2 regions of the Paenibacillus sp. EB106-06-01-XG199 genome follow, and region 1 is predicted to be linked to the other one. Evidence: a T-box and tRNA genes for the amino acid it is inferred to sense, from the RefSeq annotation. Region 1 holds a T-box; the other holds one or more tRNA genes.

The links. A T-box is a leader RNA that pairs with one kind of tRNA and senses whether it is charged. The one in region 1 lies ahead of AC3WT9_RS21030 (valine--tRNA ligase), so its partner is inferred to be a tRNA-Val.
Region 2: it has a tRNA-Val gene. The T-box ahead of AC3WT9_RS21030 (valine--tRNA ligase) is inferred to sense a tRNA for this amino acid. The anticodon was not compared.

The regions. Positions count from the first base shown of each region.
Region 1 is NZ_JBYTDQ010000005.1:551,284-561,060, reverse strand. It holds gene AC3WT9_RS21045 (GGDEF domain-containing protein) at 1-1,144, opposite strand, end outside; gene murC (UDP-N-acetylmuramate--L-alanine ligase) at 1,337-2,722, opposite strand; gene AC3WT9_RS21035 (bifunctional folylpolyglutamate synthase/dihydrofolate synthase) at 2,730-4,106, opposite strand; gene AC3WT9_RS21030 (valine--tRNA ligase) at 4,112-6,748, opposite strand; T-box leader at 6,922-7,206, opposite strand; gene AC3WT9_RS21025 (LysM peptidoglycan-binding domain-containing protein) at 7,426-8,844, opposite strand; gene AC3WT9_RS21020 (glycosyltransferase family 4 protein) at 8,983-9,777, opposite strand, start outside.
Region 2 is NZ_JBYTDQ010000002.1:604,135-613,911, forward strand. It holds gene metG (methionine--tRNA ligase) at 1-387, shown strand, start outside; partial or broken gene AC3WT9_RS08670 (RNA-guided endonuclease TnpB family protein) at 518-1,431, opposite strand; partial or broken gene AC3WT9_RS08675 (helix-turn-helix domain-containing protein) at 1,450-1,767, opposite strand; gene AC3WT9_RS08680 (creatininase family protein) at 2,169-2,906, opposite strand; gene AC3WT9_RS08685 (NUDIX hydrolase) at 3,119-3,601, opposite strand; gene AC3WT9_RS08690 (NUDIX hydrolase) at 3,623-4,057, opposite strand; gene AC3WT9_RS08695 (cupin domain-containing protein) at 4,185-4,721, opposite strand; tRNA gene AC3WT9_RS08700 (tRNA-Val) at 4,858-4,929, shown strand; gene AC3WT9_RS08705 (cyclic lactone autoinducer peptide) at 5,264-5,398, opposite strand; gene AC3WT9_RS08710 (accessory gene regulator ArgB-like protein) at 5,401-5,925, opposite strand; gene AC3WT9_RS08715 (hypothetical protein) at 5,918-6,373, opposite strand; gene AC3WT9_RS08720 (hypothetical protein) at 7,169-7,456, opposite strand; gene AC3WT9_RS08725 (helix-turn-helix domain-containing protein) at 7,679-9,280, opposite strand; gene AC3WT9_RS08730 (helix-turn-helix transcriptional regulator) at 9,350-9,556, shown strand; gene AC3WT9_RS08735 (hypothetical protein) at 9,553-9,777, shown strand, end outside.

The DNA.
Region 1 (9,777 bases):
CCACACAATTTCTGCCTTGCTGCTTCGCCTGGTATAATGCCCGGTCTGAGAGCTTATACAGCATATTGAAGAATGTCCGGGGAGTGGGGAGAACGGTAATCACACCAATGCTGACTGTATACCCGCAAGGCAGATTCAACTTTGGGGCATCCATCACAGCGGTGCGCAGCTGTTCCGCTTTGCGGCCGCTGTCCTCTTCGTTCAACCCATAGAGCAGAACGGCAAACTCTTCGCCGCCCACTCTGCCGAACAGATCGTCATTTCCAAGGCTGCTCTCAATCGTAAATGCAAAATCCTGCAAGACCTTATCCCCTTTATCATGACCATAGGTGTCATTGACTTCCTTGAAGTGATCCAGATCCAGCAGTAAAAGGGAATAATACTCCTGTTTTCTGACCGCGAGAGTCAGCTTCACTTCCGCCTCCAGAAGAAAAGCCCGGCGGCTCAAGATCCCGGTCAACGAGTCGTAGGTGGCCATTTTCTTCAGCTTTTTATAAGAATGCTCATTGGAGAGGAGAATAAAGGCTGCGGTACCTACAATCAGCAAAAAGAACATTCCCAGATAATATAGATATTGCGCGGTATTCGCAGACAAGGCGCCCATGCCGGGTTCCAGAAACAGAGCCGCAAACGCCCGTCCCAGCATTGACAGGGCAAACGCATAAAATACGAATCCCAGCATACTCTGAAGCGGTGTTCTCTCCTTGTTAGAGGTCAGAAGATACGCCGGTAAAATCACAAAAAACATCGACCACAGCGATGTAGACGCAACCCGTAAATTTGGACGGTTAAAAAACAGCGCGATTATGCAAAAGCTGATTATACTCCCCGCGATCAGCACTAAATAGTACAGCTTCACCCTCCGCCCGAACATGCCCATCATCACCAGCAGCGCTGCAATCTCCATGAAGCCTCCGGCAAGAATGAGCCCATTACTCACTGGAATTCCAATAAAGCGAGGGAGAATATCCCACAGCAGGATGGAACTCCAATACAGGACCTGCACCCACTTCGCAGCAATAAATACGCATGAAGCAATGTCCTTCGGGAAGTGGAAGCGGTAAAAGGTGACGAGCAAGGCAATAAATAAATTCCCAAAGATAAACAAGTATAAGAGCGTTGTAATATCAAGCTGGAAGTTCATGAATACACCACCATATACACGGAAATCAGTACTCTGTTGTCACAAAACTATAGCATTCCAAGACTCTGCCCGCAACATCATTTGCAGGCTTAGGACTCTATAGCAAAAAGCGTATTTTGTCCGGCATCACGGACAAAATACGCTTTGGCTTCATGAGAATCAGTTCTGCATTAACGGCTCACAGAAGTCATCCTATTCCTGTTTTTCAAGTTCACGCAAGTCATCAGCGAGTGCATACCCAACCTTCCAGATATCTCCTGCGCCCATCGTGATCACCAGATCACCGGGAGCGATACGGCCCCGCAGGTCAGCCAGCACGGCTTCTTTGGTAGCCAGATGCCTCGCACCGGCGTTGCTGTTCTGAATAATCAGCTCCACCAGCTTTGCGGAAGTGACACCTTCAATCTGCTTCTCTCCGGCCGGCGAATAGATATCTGTAATGATCACTTCATCAGCTTCGCTGAAGGCACGGCTGAACGCATCCAGCAGAAAGAAGGTACGGGTGTAGCGCTGCGGCTGGAACACGGCAATAATCCGTTTGCCGGTCGCTTTGGCTGCACTGATCGTTGCCTGGATCTCCGTTGGATGATGGGCGTAATCGTCTATTACAAGAATATCATTGATTTCGCCAAGCACCTGAAACCGGCGCTTAGCTCCATGGAATTTCACGATAGCTGCAGCGATTTCTTCAAATGCAATCCCTGACTTCAGACAAGCAATGACCGCAGCCATTGAATTGTACAGATTGTACTGTCCGGGAATGGAGAGCTCAATTCGCCCCAGCACTTGACCGCCGCTGTTCATTGTATACGCCACCTGCCGGTCGCCAAGCACGATGTCAGTGGCTATATAATCAGCGTTCTGATGAATACCGTAGGTAATCACCGCGCCCTTAACTTCAGGTAAAAGGGCGCTGACCGTCTCATCATCCGCACACACAATCGCGGTGCCGTCTTCGCGCAGCTGGTTCATAAACTGCACATAAGCGGCCTTCAGGCGGCCGAAGTCACCGCCGTAATTCTCCAGATGATCCGCTTCAATATTCGTTACGATCCCCAGCCAAGGATGATACTGCAGGAACGAGCCGTCGCTTTCATCCGCTTCGGCCACAACAAACTCCCCTTGTCCAGCCTTCGCATTCGTACCGACATTCATAATCTCTCCACCAATAATATAGGTCGGGTCCACTCCGCAATCTTCCATGATCAGCGCGATCATCGAAGAGGTGGTAGTTTTGCCGTGCGCGCCGGCGACAGCTACCCCTTTGCGTTCATTCAGCAGCCGGGCCAGCATTTGCGAGCGGTGCAGAACCGGGATTTTGAGACGTTCCGCCTCTACCCATTCCACATTATCACTTGCGAGTGCCGTAGAATAAACAACCAGATCTGCACCCTTAACCTGTTCCGCAGTATGTCCAATATAAACTTTGGCACCTTTGGCAATCAGTTTCTCAGTTAATTCCTGAGCTGCCACATCGGAGCCCGTAACCGTATATCCCATTTCCAGCATCACCCGGGCAATCGCGCTCATTCCGTAGCCGCCGATCCCTATAAAATGCACACGTTCAGTAGTATCCAACAGTTCGTCACCAGCCTTTTTCAGAATCGGGTTGCTGCAAAAGCGTACTTCGTACATCAGAAATCAAATACAGCGTTCCGGACACGACAGCAAGGTCGTCTTCCGCTGTGATCGATTGCAGCAGTTGCAGCGCCTTACCCCAATTACGTTCTACTATGATTTTCAAGTTTTCTTTAGCATATTTCTCACGCAGACGTTCTGCGATGGCCTGCAGATCTTCCGCGTCCATTTTCTTCCGGAAATCCGGTTCGGTCAGGATGAGCGTATCCACTATAGGCAGTATATGCTTGAAGTATGACTCATGATGCTTATTTGCCAGCATCCCCATGAGCAAATTTAATTTACCGTATTTATAAAACTGCGGAAGGCTCTTGGCCAGGCTCTCCGCACCTTCGGGGTTGTGCGCCCCATCCAGTACAATGCGCGGAGAAGCACTTACCTCTTCCAGCCTTCCAGCCCAGAATGTGCTTCGGAAACCCTCCAGCACATCCTCATCCTCCAGCATAAAGGCCATATATTGCCGCAGAACCTCCAGCGCCATCATGGCCCCGGCCGCATTGCTGAGCTGATGCTCGCCTTTCATGGCAATGCCGATCTCAAGGGAGCGGAAGGGACCCTTAAAGTTAAAGCTCTGCACGCCATCTTTGATTCCGGCTAGCTCATAGCTGAAATCTTCCCCGGCCAGATAGAGGGTAGAGCGGCTGTCTGCCGCTTTGGCCTTAAGCACCGCTATCGCTTCCGGCTGGCTCACACAGCTGACTGCAGGAACACCCGGTTTGATAATTCCGGCCTTCTCACCGGCAATTTCCTCCAGCGTATCTCCCAGCACATCGGTATGATCATGTCCGACATTCGTAATCACGGACACAATAGGTGTCACGATGTTTGTTACATCCAGCCTTCCCCCAAGCCCCGTCTCCCATACGACTACATCCGGATAACAGACCTCCCCGAAGTAGAGAATCGCCAGCGCTGTAGCCACCTCGAACATCGTCGGTGAACCAAGCTCGCTGTCTGCTATTTCCTGTACCAGCGGGCGAAGCTTATTCGACAGCTCCAGCAAAGTATCTTCGGGAATATCCGTCCCATTGTACTGGAAACGGTTAGTGAACTTGGTGATATAGGGCGAAGTAAAGGTCCCTACGCTGTAACCGCTCTGGATCAGCACACTGGTCAAAAAAGCGCAGGTCGAGCCCTTTCCGTTCGTCCCCGCCACGTGAATGAATTTCAGCTTGCGGTGCGGATGGTCCAGCTTCTCCATCAGCAGCTCAATCCGCTCCAGGCCCGGACGGATGCCGAAAGGAATCAGACTGTTGATCCACTCTACCGCTTCTGTATAGGAACTTAAGGGAGCGGTACCGCCGCCCCCGATGATCTCTTCCATATCCCTTATCCTCTCAGCTCTGCGATACGGGCGAGCACTTTCTCGCGTTTTGCGGAATAGTCCGCCTGCTTTGCACGTTCCTCTTCGATGACTTTTGCCGGCGCCTTGGCCACGAAGCCCTGATTGCCGAGCTTCTTCTCCACGCGCTCTACTTCGCTGTTCAGACTCTGAACTTCTTTTTCCAGACGGATAATTTCCTGCTCAATATCGATCAGCCCCGACAGCGGCAGAAGAAGCTCTGCGCCCGTAACTACTGCGGACATGACTTTATCCGGCGTCTGCGGATCAAGGCTTGCTTCGAACGAAGATGTGTTGCAGAAGCGTCCGATGTAATTGTCGTTGCGGGTAATGATGCTCAAGGTGTCTTCATTTCCGGCTTTGATGATCAGCTCAACCTTCTTGCTCATCGGCACATTCACCTCGGCGCGGATATTACGAACCGCACGAATGATATCCATCAGCAGGGTCATTTCTGCCACTGCCTGCGGATTCTCAAGCGCCTCATCATATTTAGGCCATTCCGCCAGGGTGATCGTTTCGCCTTCATGCGGCAGATGCTGCCAAATTTCTTCGGTAATGAACGGCATGAACGGGTGAATCAGGCGCAGCGTACGGTCCAGCACATAGGCCAGCACCGATTGCGTCTTCGCTTTGGCAGCAGCGTCAGCCCCATAAAGCGACAGCTTCGCGAACTCGATGTACCAGTCACACAGATCATCCCAAATGAAGTTATACAAGAGGCGGCCGGTCTCGCCGTACTCGTACGAGTCAATTAGACGCGTAATATCACGAGAAGTTTCGTTTAAGCGATGTAGAATCCAGCGGTCCGCCGTGCTAAGCTCACCTGTAATGTCAATATCTGCAAAGTTTACGCCTTCCAGATTCATCAATGCAAAGCGCGAGGCATTCCAGATCTTATTGGCAAAATTACGCGCCTGCTCTACCTTCTCCATACGGAAACGCAGATCCTGTCCGGCTGTGCTGCCTGTCGAAATCATATAACGCATAGCATCTGCACCATATTGCTCGATAACATCCAGCGGATCGATCCCGTTACCGAGCGATTTGGACATCTTGCGTCCTTCGGCATCCCGCACCAAGCCATGCATGAATACATCGGAGAACGGCTTCTTGCCGGTGAACTCCAGCGCGGAGAAGATCATGCGCGCTACCCAGAAGTAGATGATGTCATAGCCGGTAACCAGGACATTGTTCGGATAAAACCGCTGATAGTCGCTGCTGCTTTCATCCGGCCAGCCCAGTGTGGCGAACGGCCACAGATTGGAGCTGAACCACGTATCGAGAACGTCCTCATCCTGCTTCAGATCATCAAGTCCGCTGATTTCGCGGGCTTCCTCTTCCGTATACGCTACAAACACTTCACCTGTAGATTCAGAGTACCAGGCCGGGATGCGGTGTCCCCACCACAATTGGCGGGAAATACACCAGTCACGCACATTTTCGATCCAGTTCAAATATGTTTTCTCGAAACGGTCCGGCACGAAGTTAACGCCGTCACCATTCTTCTGTGCAGTGATGGCAGCTTCGGCCAGCGGCTGCATCTTCACGAACCACTGGGTGGACAGATAAGGCTCAACCACTGCGCCGGAACGCTCGCTGTGTCCTACCTGATGCAGATGGTCCTCAATCGAAATCAGAACGCCCTGCTCTTTGAGATCAGCAACAATCGCTTTGCGGCATTCGCTGCGGTCCAGTCCCTGATAAGGACCGGCCTCCTCGTTCATCATGCCGCCTTCATCCATCACATTGATCTGCGGAAGGTTATGGCGCAGGCCAACTTCAAAGTCATTAGGATCATGGGCCGGAGTGATCTTAACCGCGCCGCTGCCGAATTCTTTCTCTACGTAATCATCGGCGATAATCGGAATTTCCCGGCCGATGACCGGAAGGATCAACGTTTTGCCGATTAGATCCTGATAGCGTTCATCCTTCGGATGCACCGCTACCGCACTATCGCCCAACATCGTCTCCGGACGTGTCGTTGCTACGGTGATGAATCCGCTGCCGTCTTTAAGAGGGTAGCGCAGGTGGTACAGGTGACCGTTAACCTCTTTGTACTCAACTTCAATATCGGATAAAGCGGTACGGGCTGCCGGATCCCAGTTGATAATGCGCTTGCCGCGGTAGATCAGTCCTTTACGGTATAACTCCACAAATACCTGGCGTACACCGCTGGACATCCCTTTATCCAGAGTGAACCGCTCGCGCGAATAGTCGAGAGACAGGCCCATCTTGGCCCACTGCTCATGAATGGTCTTGGCATACTGGTCCTTCCACTCCCATACCTGCTCCAGGAATTTCTCGCGGCCCAGATCATGCCGGGAAAGGCCCTGCTGGCGCAGCTTCTGCTCCACCTTGGTCTGGGTAGCAATACCAGCATGGTCCGTTCCCGGGAGCCAAAGGGTATCGAAGCCCTGCATCCGCTTGGTACGGATCAGGATATCCTGCAGCGTGAAATCGAGCGCATGCCCGATGTGCAGCATCCCGGTTACATTCGGCGGTGGAATTACAATGCTGTAAGGCTCTGCTTCAGGCCGCATTCCAGCCTTGAAGAACTCCTTCTCCATCCAATAGGCATACCATTTCTGTTCAGCCGCCTTCGGATCATATGTAGTCGGCATATCGCTCTTTGCGCTATTGCCCTCAGCAGCATCCTGTGCCGGATCTTGCGGCTTCAGCAGCTCTGCCGCCGCTTTGTTGTGATCAGCCATTCTAAACCCTCCATTTAAGTAACATTGGTAGATGTATCTCTGAAGCTGGACCTCTGAAAAAAAATACAAAAAGGCCCTTCGTCTCAAAGGACGAAAGGCCATTCTTTCGCGGTACCACCTTTGTTTCGCGCCAATGAAAAATAAACCACCGTTCCGGTCCCATAGGTTCCGGAGACTTAGCGCGACACTCACGCAGATAACGGCTGCAACCGGCCACTTCCTAACCTATGCTTCATAAATCTGAAGACAAGCTCAGAGGGGCAACTCCGGGGCGACTTCGGTGGCTGCATCCTGCGGAAACTCACAGCAATTTATAGTTCCGCTCTCTGAAGGGCTGACCGCCTACTCTTCCCGTTCCCAGTCTTTATTAAGAATTTACTTAATCCAATAATACATTTAGTACTATTCCTAGTCAACCAGCATACACACAAACTGCGGGACTTATACCGCCCATTTCTAAAATTAGCCCCTTCTCCTGATTCGAACCCCTGATGTTCATCCTTAATCTCAGGTCAGAGGACAGAAATACAAAAAATCCCGATCTCATCCGATCGGGATTCTGACACCGATGCGCCTGCCGGCATCTCTTAAGGGATATACAAAACTTGGCCTTCCTCCACATTCTGACCGGAAAGACGGTTGTACATGACAAGTTCTCTTGCACTGAGCTGATATTTCTCTGCTATAGTATCGATTGTTTCTTCACGCTGGACAATGCAGAGGCGCACTTTACGGAACAGATCCTTGCCGTTCAAGCCACCGATAAAGCGGCTTTTCCATTCCCCGTCACGGCCGGAGTCCGGAACAGGCGCCGCCGCAGCTGTATCCTCGGCGATAAGCTCCTCCTGTTCCTTTCTGGAGCGGCTGGAGCTGAGCAGGGAAGAGAAGGTGAGATGCTCCTTCGCAGGAATATCTTCTTGTCTCTTGCTTCCCAGGGCAACCTTCAGATCCGGCTTCTCCTCCTGCGGAGGTGCTGCTTCCTTAGAGATCGCGCCTTCGCCCGCGTTCTCCTGATCAGCGTGAGATACGGAGCTATCCTGAGCAAAAAGTGCCGCATAGTCCCCATTTTCAGCAGAGAAATCCTCTTCTTCCTGATGGGACGCCTGCGCCTCCGCGGCTGTGTTCTCAGCGGCAGCATCCGAAATGTCCTTTGCGCTGCCTGAACTTTCGGTGCCTGATACTTTGGCAATGTCAGAACTGTTAAAGGGATTTGTATAGCCAGCCTGATTTCCAGCGGCCGGAACAGCCTGCTCCGCTCTCCCTTGCGCCCCGAAGAAGTGTCCCGAAACAGGTTCGTTGTTCGCGGTTCCGGCTGTTGATATCCCCTGCGGGCTATCAAAGCTGTGTGTCCGCACCTTCACTTCCTTGTCCTTCTGTTGGGCCGGTGGGGATGCAGCAGGCTGGTGGGTGAACACAGTGCCTTCCAAAAACAGCGGATTCACAGCAGCTTCAGGACCACTGTGGGCAAACTCATGCTCCTCAGCGAAATTCTCTGCGGTGCCTTCGCCATAAGTCCACACTGAGTTTTCATACAACGCATCGTTCTCATGCTCCTTGGCCTCTACCCTAACCCCCGTGGCCTGTTTTTCCTCGTCAGGTGAATAAGCTGCCGTGTACTCTTCCTGCTGCCAGGCGGGCTGCGTCTCCGATCCCCCGATTCCCCGCAGCGAGAGTACACCAGTTATATTGACCGTACGCATCGTAAGCAGGTCGATATCGAAATTCTCAATCTCCACCCCTATGTCTTCAAGTGAGCTGACCCGGGTCAGCGGTACTGTGATTTCAACAGGAATGGCATGCTCCAGACGTTCCGTCCGGTCGTTCTCACCCCGGTAGAGTCCGGTGAGCAGAAGCTGTCCGTACAGCTCGGCCCGGTCCTCCCGCTGAATCACCTGGATTTCCGGAATCAGCTCCACCTCTTCCAGTTCAGCGATTCCCGGAAGTTCTTCCGAAAGGTGGATGCGTTCATAAATATCAAACCGCAAACCGTGGGACTGGTCAAACACGGGAAATGTCCTCCTTCTTGGCATAATCTAACCCCGAGACAAGCCCAGAGCATAAGCCCAAAATGTTACTCCTCTCATGTATATGCTTCAATCAGAAAGGCATGACAACTTTGGACACTTCATCAGAGCGGCCGTCTCTTATTGCTTGTCAAAACCAAAAATACGGGCATCGGGAACGGAATAATCCAGCGGCAGCCTGCTCCGCAGAGCCGGTACCAGTGGATTGCCGGGGGTAACGCTGCCCAGCAAATCAGCCGGATGAAAAGCTCCCTGAACCGCTCCTGCTTCCTTTTCCACTGCCAGCATTTCGCCTCCGGTCCCCCCTCTACGCAAGGTTTGCTTTCCCACCGCTTTGCGGTACACCTTAAGCGTTCCTTCCGTCATGACATCCAGCGAGCGGCAGCGGACCGCCCATTTTCTCGCCTGGTTTCCTGTCCGCCCGCGCAGTTCATCATCACCTAGCAGCAGTAGCAGCAGCTCCGCCAGCCCCCCTGAATCTTCCGTAGGAAAGATCCAGCCTGTTTCCCCGTGCTTAACCATTTCCGGCATCCCCGTCGTCCCGGCCACAATCGGTGCAATACCGGCAAGCTGGGCTTCTGTGACCGAGTAGGGCTGCGTATCCTGCAGGCTGGGCTGCACATAGATATCGGCCTGCTGCAACGTGGACGGGATATTGTCTAAATTACCCACAAACACCAGATGTCCCTGAATCCCCAGCGCTGCCGCCTGTGATCTCAGCTCTTCCAGGAGACTACCGCTCCCGGCTAAGACGCAGACCCAGTCCTGACGGCTGCGATGCACCAGACCCAGTGCGCCGATCAGCACATGTACACCCTTGATGTACTCGAAACGGCCGGCATACATAATCACCTTATGTCCCCCGCCAACTTGTACCGGGGAAGGCAATGCAGCCTTGTCATTGTACTGCTCCAG
Region 2 (9,777 bases), on a different contig from region 1:
TTATACGCCGAAGCCGGCAGGCTGATCGAATCCGGGAGTTTTAAGGAGGCTCTGGAGTTTATCTTTGGTTATATTCGCCAAGCCAATAAATACTTTGATGAACAGAAACCCTGGCTGCAGATCAAGGAAGACCGCAACACCTGCGGAGATACCCTCTACACCTGCGTACAGATCATTGCTAATCTGGCTAATCTGCTGAATCCGTTCATTCCTTTTTCCTGTGATGAGCTCCGCATCTTCTTGTCCCTTGATGAGGCTGGATGGCAGCAGTCCTCTGTTCAGGCAGGACAGAACATCCATGAACTGAAGCTGCTCTTCGAACGCATTGATACTGTACGGATTGAAGAGGAAACAGCCCGGCTGGAGAGCCAGATGCTAAGTAACTAACCCTTTTGAATCTCCACCACTTAGCTGACGCTTGAAGGAGGGATTCTTGCGAACAGAGGAGCAACCTCCTCTTATGGGCAAGCGACCCCTGCGTTCCCGCAGTTCTACGTTTTATTTTTATAGGTAATTGCTATACCGCTAACTGTTTGATATTATGAGCCGTATTTTCATCCCGATCATGGTGTGTTCCGCAAGCTACACATGTCCATTCTCGAATCGAGAGGTTCTTCACTTCGGGATGGATCGTGCCGCAAACGTGGCACTGCTGACTGGTCGGCTCGAAGGTGCCGGCAACCCGGAGGGTTCGTCCATACCAGGATGCTTTATACGTGAGTTGTCGCACCCATTCGCCCCAGGAGGCATCAGCGATGGACTTGGAGAGTTTGGGATTTTGAATCATATTCGCCACACGCAGATGTTCGATGCTGATCGTTTGGCACTCACGGATCAGCTTCGTTGTCATCTTGTGGAGAAAATTGTTCCGTGAATTTGCAATGTGTTCGTGAATACGGGCAATGTGTTTCTTGGCTTTCTTCCAGTTGGAGCCCCCTGGTGTGCGTCTTGCCAAACGCCGCTGCCATAGCACAAGCTTTTTCTCGTATTGACGGTAAAACCTGGGGTTGGCAAAATGCTCCCCGCTTGAGCACACAGCGTATTCCTTAAGCCCCAAGTCAATGCCGATATGTGCATCTGCTTGACAAAATACTTATCGCTGGCGTTTTGCCGTACCGTAGCGGACAGTATACGACCCTCCAGCTTCCGAGAGTTGGCGAAACGCATCCAGCCGAGCTTGGGAAGCTTCAATCGGTTGCCTTCAATGGCGATATTTCCGTTCGTGAATTTCGTGGTGTAGCTTTGTACTGGATGCTTCCGGCTTTTGAAGCGCGGAGCTTGATTTTGCTTTTTGAAAAAGCGGTCAAAGCTATCTGCCACATGCCGAACGGCAGACTTTAAAGCAATACTATCGACTTCTTTGAGCCAGTCATATTGTGTTTTTAGGACGGGGAGCTGTGTCGCACAGGTCTGATAGGACAAGCCTTTGCCCCCTTTTGTAGTATTTTCTTACAGTATAGCACATATGTTCGCTGCCTCTTCATTCCAGGCAAGAACCTCGGAACTTTCATTGCTGATGAAAGACGGATAGGGCAGCTGCCCGATGATTTCCCTCCACTGCGGATTAAACGTTGTACTAATAGAAGAGACAGCTGCACGCTCATGGGGATTCCATAGCTCGAACAGATGTTGCTGCTCATCCGGCGTCAGCTGCAGTGCCCTCCCGATATTCTCGATGATATCCCTGGATGCGGTTACTTCTCTGCCCTGCTCCAGCCAGGTATAATAAGTTGCACTGACACCTGCCAGCATAGCGACCTCTTCCCTTCGAGTCCCTGTGTTCTTCGTTGGCTATTGGATGCTTTAAACCCTGCCTGTTCAGGCTGAAACCGGTTTCGGCGCGATTTCAGATAATCGCCGAGCGTTTTGGCTTTACTATTCGCATTAAGCATATACAACCCCTTCTCACTGAATCATTACGATCCATTTAATTTAACACGTTCCATACTTAAACCTTTGTCCGTGCTTGCTTCCCTCAACGATCCACTAGCAGCAACTATCACGGAGTTAAGGCGTCTATTTTAATGAAATTCCATTAATTGTTATCCATTAAAACGGATGTTCATCATTGAGCAAGCCTGCACGTTATGTGTCCCACAGCGTCAGAATAAAAAAAGCGCCCGAACAGTTATAAATGCAACTGCTGCGGACACAATTTTGTTCAACTTTTACTGAGCTAAAGCAATTCCCTGCAGCATTGCTGCAATGGCTTCAACGGAACCGTTCCACAGCTTCTCGCCAAGATCCCTACTGGCATGGGTTGGGTCACCTATAACGCCTGTTGTGGAATATTTGCCAAAATCCAGATTGGGATCATCCCATTCCGGCTCACTGCTGCCAGGATTAAAAATCTGCGCTTCCCTAATATCCTCAGGATGCTTATAAAGTCCCAGAGAAGTAGTGAAGCTGTCTGCATGACCACCCGGAATGTCGGGATCAGCATGCCTGCACCAGATCTCATGAAACGGATGATGGGGAAAATCTACCTTGGCTTTTCCCTCATATTCCTGATTGAACCTTACTGCCAGATTGCCCAGCAAGTGACCGCCGCAGCCGCGAAAAATAACCAGCTGTCTAAAGCCTTGGTCCACCAGGGAAGTCAGAACAGCGTATATTACATCTTCATACAGCTTCTGCGGAATATCGATAAAGCCGTATCCAAAGCTGCGGTGCTCCGGTGTAGGTCCAAAAGGAATTGTCGGTATCACCAGGGACTTGACTCCATATTTCAGTTTGGCCTGCTGCGCTGCTTCAATGGACAGCTCTGTGGCCAGCCATGTATCAAAATCAACGGTGGAGTGTGGACCCTGCTGCTCCGTACAGCCCGTCGGAATAATTGCCAGATAACCTTCCGCTGCTTTTTCTTTAATTTCCAAAAAGGTGAGCTTTCCGTATTCGACTGTCATTTGAATTTCCCCTTAGGTTGTCTAATAGTAATTAGTCGAAGCGAGGTGTTTGTTTATGCGCAGATTTTCATTGTGGCTGCCCTCCTAACCTTTCTTGCCGCAGGCCTTCTTCTGGATTTCCTGATCCATATCCTTAACATGAAACGAAGACAGCGCTTTAGCAACATTTGACCCTGAACGAGAAAAGAAGGCTAGCTACAGCTATCGAAGCTCTATACCTTCCGTTTCAGCGAGACGGCAAAATCCGGTTTGGTCTCATAGGCAATGTAGGATACTGTCCCTGCAAAATCCAAATAAGCCTGATAACGCGTGCGGATCGCCGGGCTTGTGATCTTGTCCAACACAAGCTCCTTAGCCACCCAGCAGCTTTCCGACGTTTCCTCTGAAACGGCAAGTTCTCCGCCCACCGGTTTACATACATAATCCAGCATTACTTTCGTCGGAACATCGGTGATGCCGTCATGCCATTTGTACATTCCCGTATTCGAATACACTCCGATCAGGTGAGAGACCTCGGTATCTATTCCGCTTTCTTCCTGAATCTCCCGGATGAGTGCATCCATCAGATTCTCTCCGGCCTCCACTTGCCCACCGGGGAATACCCAGCCACCATGAAATGTTTTGACCAAAAGCACTTCTCCCTGCTCATTCTCCACGATCCCGCCGACAGCCACAATATGAGTTGGCATAGCCATGTTATTAACCTCCCATGATCTTTATAGTTGAATATTGCACTGCTCAGCAAATTCATTGATTTTGGACAGCAATGCAGGATAGATCATCGGATAGGTTAACTCTTCCGGCACCTCCGTGAACCCGCATATTTCTTCCATTTCATAGGCCGGCAATTGTCCGAACTTATTAACGGTGGCCAGGTAGAGCTTTCCGAAACTATCCGGCATTGACTCTCCGGTAACCGAATAAATACTTATTGGAAATAACGTATAGTCTTCCGCTCCTGTCTCTTCATACAGTTCTCTTGCCGCTGCTTCATCAGGCGTTTCATTCTCGTCAATATGTCCACCTGCAAATTCCCATGTGGTCTGTCCACGCTGCCGAGCTAATATCCACTGCTCATTATGCCTTACGATAATAACGACGTAGGTTAGATTTTCTTCCTTTATTTCCGTTTCGTGTATAGTAACTTTCATTCACAAACATCTCCTTAGTCGGCAAAACCGATAGAGTTTTGGTGCATTACCGGATGCGACGTTCCTATTATCTCTGGTTTTAACCTATGTATAGAATGCCTTGATATTTCTTCCAACAGGAAAAGAATCACTCACCACTGTCTTCTCCCCGCTTCTCCTCACCCTTGCCCTGAGCGTTCAATTGCGCCCATATCTCCCGGGTCAAATCTTCGCCTTTATAATAGTCCACCCTATCCTCCGTTTCATACAGCTCTTCATACGGCAAAATATTGATTTTCCCGGAGTCAGGGTATTCCGCAACATCCAACCCGTTATTCGTCCGTAAATCGAGATAGCGGCAAGGCGTCTCCGTATGATTGAACAGCTGATGCGCACCTGATGGACCGGTTTCGAAAAATACCGTATCGCCCTCATGGACTTCCTGTAACCCGGCGGGAGTTCTTAACATAGCACCGCCCGCCAAAATCACAAACAGCTCTTCAGCATTTCTATGAAAGTGATACGGATACGAGTACTTGCCCGGGTCCAATGACCGGATATCAAAAATCAAATGCTTAGATTCTACCATCCCCGCCAGCTTCTCGCTGGTGTGCCAAGCAAATTCCGGAACCGGAGACTGCCTTTGTTTAAAAGAGATATTCTGTTCATTGAAAATGGTCGCCATGGAATTACTCCCTACGCATAAGTTATTTTAATCCGAGCATAGAGACTATGGAACAAGTTGTAAGTGAGTAAATTCATAGGCCGTGAAAAAAACATTGCCATCTCCTCACATCCTGTGGTATTATAAATTTCGTTGCAGGACGGTAGCTCAGCGGGAGAGCACTATCTTGACAGGGTAGGGGTCATGGGTTCGAACCCCATCCGTCCTATACTGCATCACTACGTAAAACTCCTTATTTTATAAGGAGTTTTTTCTTTTCTATCCCCACTCACATCCCACTTTTACCGCGTGAAAAATTGATTTGGGGACGGATTGGGAACGGAATTGAAAAAAAGAGTTACCATAAAGGCAACTCAATTGAAATTGATTTGTGTAGTTGTTAAATTATTATTTTTACTGACTTCTTTGTGATGCCTCTAGAGTGCTTAGCCAGTATTTCAATCCGTATGGACGAGTATCCTATATATATATCTCACAAATTCCCGTTAATACCTTTTGGGTCTTGATTCACAGATATGATACTCAAACGGACCACTCCAATATTATTTAAGTAGTTCTTCTGGAACTTCAGGTTGATGCACATACAACGCACTGTTTGTATTTGCAATGAATATCGCTACCATCGATAAGCATGTCGCCAAACCAGACACGATTCGAACATTCGCTTTTTTCAACATCTTTACTTCACCTCCTTTCTGGCAATTAATAGACTTAGAGATTGAGCAAAAAAACTCACGGCTATAGCAGATGAACAAATCATGACATTTGTAGCAACCAAGATCAGGCCGATTATTTTAAGCTTCGGATAGTGACGCTTGGGGATTCTAGTCTGCTTTTCAATTCCAATCGGCGCTAACCACAAGATGATCAAAAAACTGATTGCATTCATAACCTGTACAACTACTAAATTTACGTTAATAAAAGATAGCGCAGTAAACAATGTCGTAGTAAATATGACACACGCTACACCCGACTTAAGGTGAACACCGCCCGACGATTGCCGTAGTAATGCAAAAGAAATTAATATCGTTAAAGCTTCAGAAAAATTACCTGTGAGCAAAGATATAGCAAGTGTAATGACGATGATAAAAACAACATTTAGCACAACCTCTAATGCATACTTTAGAACCGCTTGCGATGCGGGGTGATCAGGAACAACTTTTTTTATATTGTAGGCTATCCTCTCAGATATACGATCAATCATTTTCTTTTTCCTTCCCGGTAGAGTAATAGATGAAGAAAATTGAGATCATTAAAAAGAACAATATATTCAAATAAATTTCGTTGTAATATAAAAGAATTGAGATTCCAATTAAGAAAATTATGATGATCGTCGTTAAAAAAATATCTTCTAACTTAAATCGAAGTTTCTCTATGTCAAAAGTAAAGCCTTTTCCTTTTCTGTAGTAGTGCCAAAAAAAGGAGCAAATAACTACGGAGGTGAGTACTTGTAATATGTATCCATTGCTTTTATTCCCTTCTATTGCTCCTATTGAACCGAATAAGATAAGTACAATAACAGTTTGTATGACTGCAAAAATAGCATATCCTGATATAGTTGCAATAACGGACAGTATGAGGGGCATCCTAACAACTGCAGCAAAGAATAATATGAATATTACTATCAGTATTAAAGGTGCGATATTGCTCATATCAAACTCTTTCCTCACCAAATAGCTCTGCAAATTTATTATTAAAGTAACAAACAAGGCTTGCCAAGCATGATGTTTCCACTTGAATCTAAAGAGCGACATAATCAAATAATAAATAGACATGAGCTCAATAGTCGAAAAGAACATGAATAGAATTGGCTCCCATGACAACACACAACACCGCCTGACATTATTTTCATTCAATGCATTAATTATAAATCCGAAATAGAGTTACCGTATACTACTTATTTACTACGAATTAGGTCTTTCAGGCGGCAATATCTCAAAACAATTCCCGCCATCCGCGAGCGCCACAGCAAGAACGGTCTATCTATAAGTCGCAAGTCTGAAGACGAAGAAACCGCCAGCTCAAAAAGCCCGGCGGGTTATCATATCATTGGGTCAACCACACGAAACCAAGGCGGATAAGCTGAACATCAAATATCCATTCAAGAGTAGCGTTTATCCCTCTAGAGCATCATTTATATATTGAACAAACAATTTGTCCGAGAACAGAACAACCTTATTGTCCTTCGTCAGCATATAGATACTTTTAGCATCCGCACTTACATACACAGTATTGATCAGCTCATACAACTTCTGAATAACATCGCAAAGACTCCTCATATTTTCCGATCCGTTTATTTTGCGCCCCCTCCCCTAATTATTCAATAAGCATACAAAATGTGCCAATATACGTCAAAGAATAAACAGAAACAAACCCGCCAGGCACAAGCCCGGCGGGTTATGATACACATGCTCTACATCCAAATCTATCTTCCGTCGTTTTTAAAACTAGAAATCAGCAGTAGCAATTTGAATTGTACCTGTAGCAGGACCAACAGCTGTGGTCTGGAGAGCGGCTACCAACAGTAAAGCAACTTCCAACGTGAGGCTATTGGTTGGAGGTATTACATAAGTGATGACAGGAGCGTTGACACGTGTAACTACAAGATTGATCGGAGCCGGACCGTTATTATTAACGGTAATTGTAGCATTTGCTCCACCGTTCAAGTTTTCAAAATAAGATTTACCAACATTGGCCGCCAGAGAGTAAAACTGCTGGGGTAAGAGAATCGACATAAGAATCACCTCCTAGAACTAGATATTGTATTCTATTCTTCCAAAGAAGAAATGTAATAGATAAGTGGATCAGTACCAAAACACATTTTACAATTATTACATAGTGGTGAAACTATCTTCTATGGCTTAAATTCAATCGCAATTAGATATAAAAAAAGACCCCGCCGGCATCCGGCAGAGTCAAATCATTCATGAACTTATCCCTCATAGGTAAACCGGCCTTTAGGCCAGTACCCGCAGCACATCCTCGATCTTCCGCTGATGCGAAAGCACACCATAATTCATCCAGGCCATAAAATCCACCTCGTACACGTTGCGGTTGCGCACAGCGGGCAGGCTTCTCCATAGCGGAGTATCCAGCAGCTCCCGGCCTTCACCTTCCTGCCGGTCAAAAGTAATGAACAAATGATCCGCCGTCAGGCCTGACAACTCTTCACTTGTTAGGCTCACACGCTTCTGTCCCCGGGTGAGCTGCCGGACCAACGGATGCCGCTGGAGCCCAAGATCCTCATGCAGTACGCTTGCCGTATATCCCAGTTCCTCACATCCATAGAGCGCGACTCCGCAGGAAGATATCCTAAGTAAGGCTACCGTCTCTCCCCGGACGCTGCGGCTGAGGATCCGCTTCGCCTGCTGGGCCTGCTGCTCATAATGGCCGATGACCTCCTGTACATGCTCCGTTCTGCCGAAGACAGCAGCTGCTGAGCGCAGTGTTGCACGCCAGTCTTCCTGGTGAAACGGGAGTCTGAACAGCGGGGCAATCCGGCGGCACTCACCCAAATGCCAGCGCTGAAAGCCGTCATCCAGTATAATCAGCTCGGGCGTGTAACGGGAAAGCTCTGACCAATCTCCGGTGGAAATATCAAACGTTGGGACCTGATCCAGACCCAGGTACTCTTGCTTGCCCCACTGTGCATGACAATATTGAGCCACCGGAGTAATGCCCAAAGCCAGCAGATAATCCTCCAGAAAAGGCGCGAATACACGGACCCCTTCCTGATGAAGGCTCCTGTATTGACCGGGTGTAACACCTACTGCTCCCTTGAAACGCCGGTTAAAATAATACTCATTGCTATAGCCGACTGTCAGTGCAATATCATGCAGACGGTCCTTGGTCAGAAGCAGCTGCTGCTGCGCCCGTTCGATACGGAGGCCGTTCAAATGCCCCAAGGGAATCTTGCCGGTAATCTCTTTAAAAAGCTGAGTATAACGCGCGCGCCCAATACCTGCAATCTCTGCCAATTGATCGACGGATACCGGTTCACTGTAATGCTCCTGCATATAGTGAATGGAACGTTGTACCGCCTCATGATCATTATTTGTCTGAACTGCCGGGGAATTGGCCCGCATGATCAGCAGCAGCAGCTCCTGAAAACGGGTATGACCCGCGAACCATTCGATGTCATCGGGACTCCTGCGGCTATGATAAATGGAATCCAGCAGCAGTGTACATTGGGAAAAAGGTCTGCAGCTTAAGAGACCCGGCTGGAGCATGGCATTCCCGGGCAATTTCCTCTTTCCGCGGTGTCTGCCATCCCCAGTGCTGATAACCTCAAAAGCAAGCCGGTAAAAGCTAAGCCCCCGCTCTCCGGCCTGAATACTGTTCATAGATCCAGCCTCAATCAGAAAGCCTGCACCTTTGTCCAAAGGATAACGCCTTTCCTCCGCTTCGAGCCAGCCCTGCCCTTCCGATACTATGATCAATGTGTGCTCCTGAAACACAGCCATTTGTCCGTTTCCCGCAGGGGATTGGGCTATTGCTTCTATGTTAGTCAAGCTGTATAACAGCTTTTTTCCAGTGCTTTCACTGAGCAGTTCTGCCATTCTCCCGCCCCCTAATTGAGAATCATTTTCATCTCCTTAGTGTAAAACAAAAATGAAAGCCTATCAACTATGCAAAATCATATCAAAAAGTTTCGACAGCAAAAAGATATATCACAAGGCAGGTTAGCAGATTTATGCAATGTAAGCAGACAGACCATAAATGCCATTGAAAACAACAAATATGACCCAAGTTTGCAATTAGCTTTTGATATTGCCAAACATTTAGCAGTTAGAATTGATAAGTTATTCTTACATGAAGGGAGAGAAGAGGAATGAACACCCGAAAAATAGGTGCAACCGCAGTAGGGGCAGCCACTCTAATTGTGGTGGCCTTTACCATCTATAAGGTCATGGTTGGAAAAGACGTTGGATTTAACGAAATAATAACAATCGCAACGCTGGTAATGATGTTTTTTCCTATGATCACCTGGGGAACCAAGGCAGACAAAGATGGTATATTTGAGGATGACGAGTTAGGAAAAAAGATTACGGAGAGA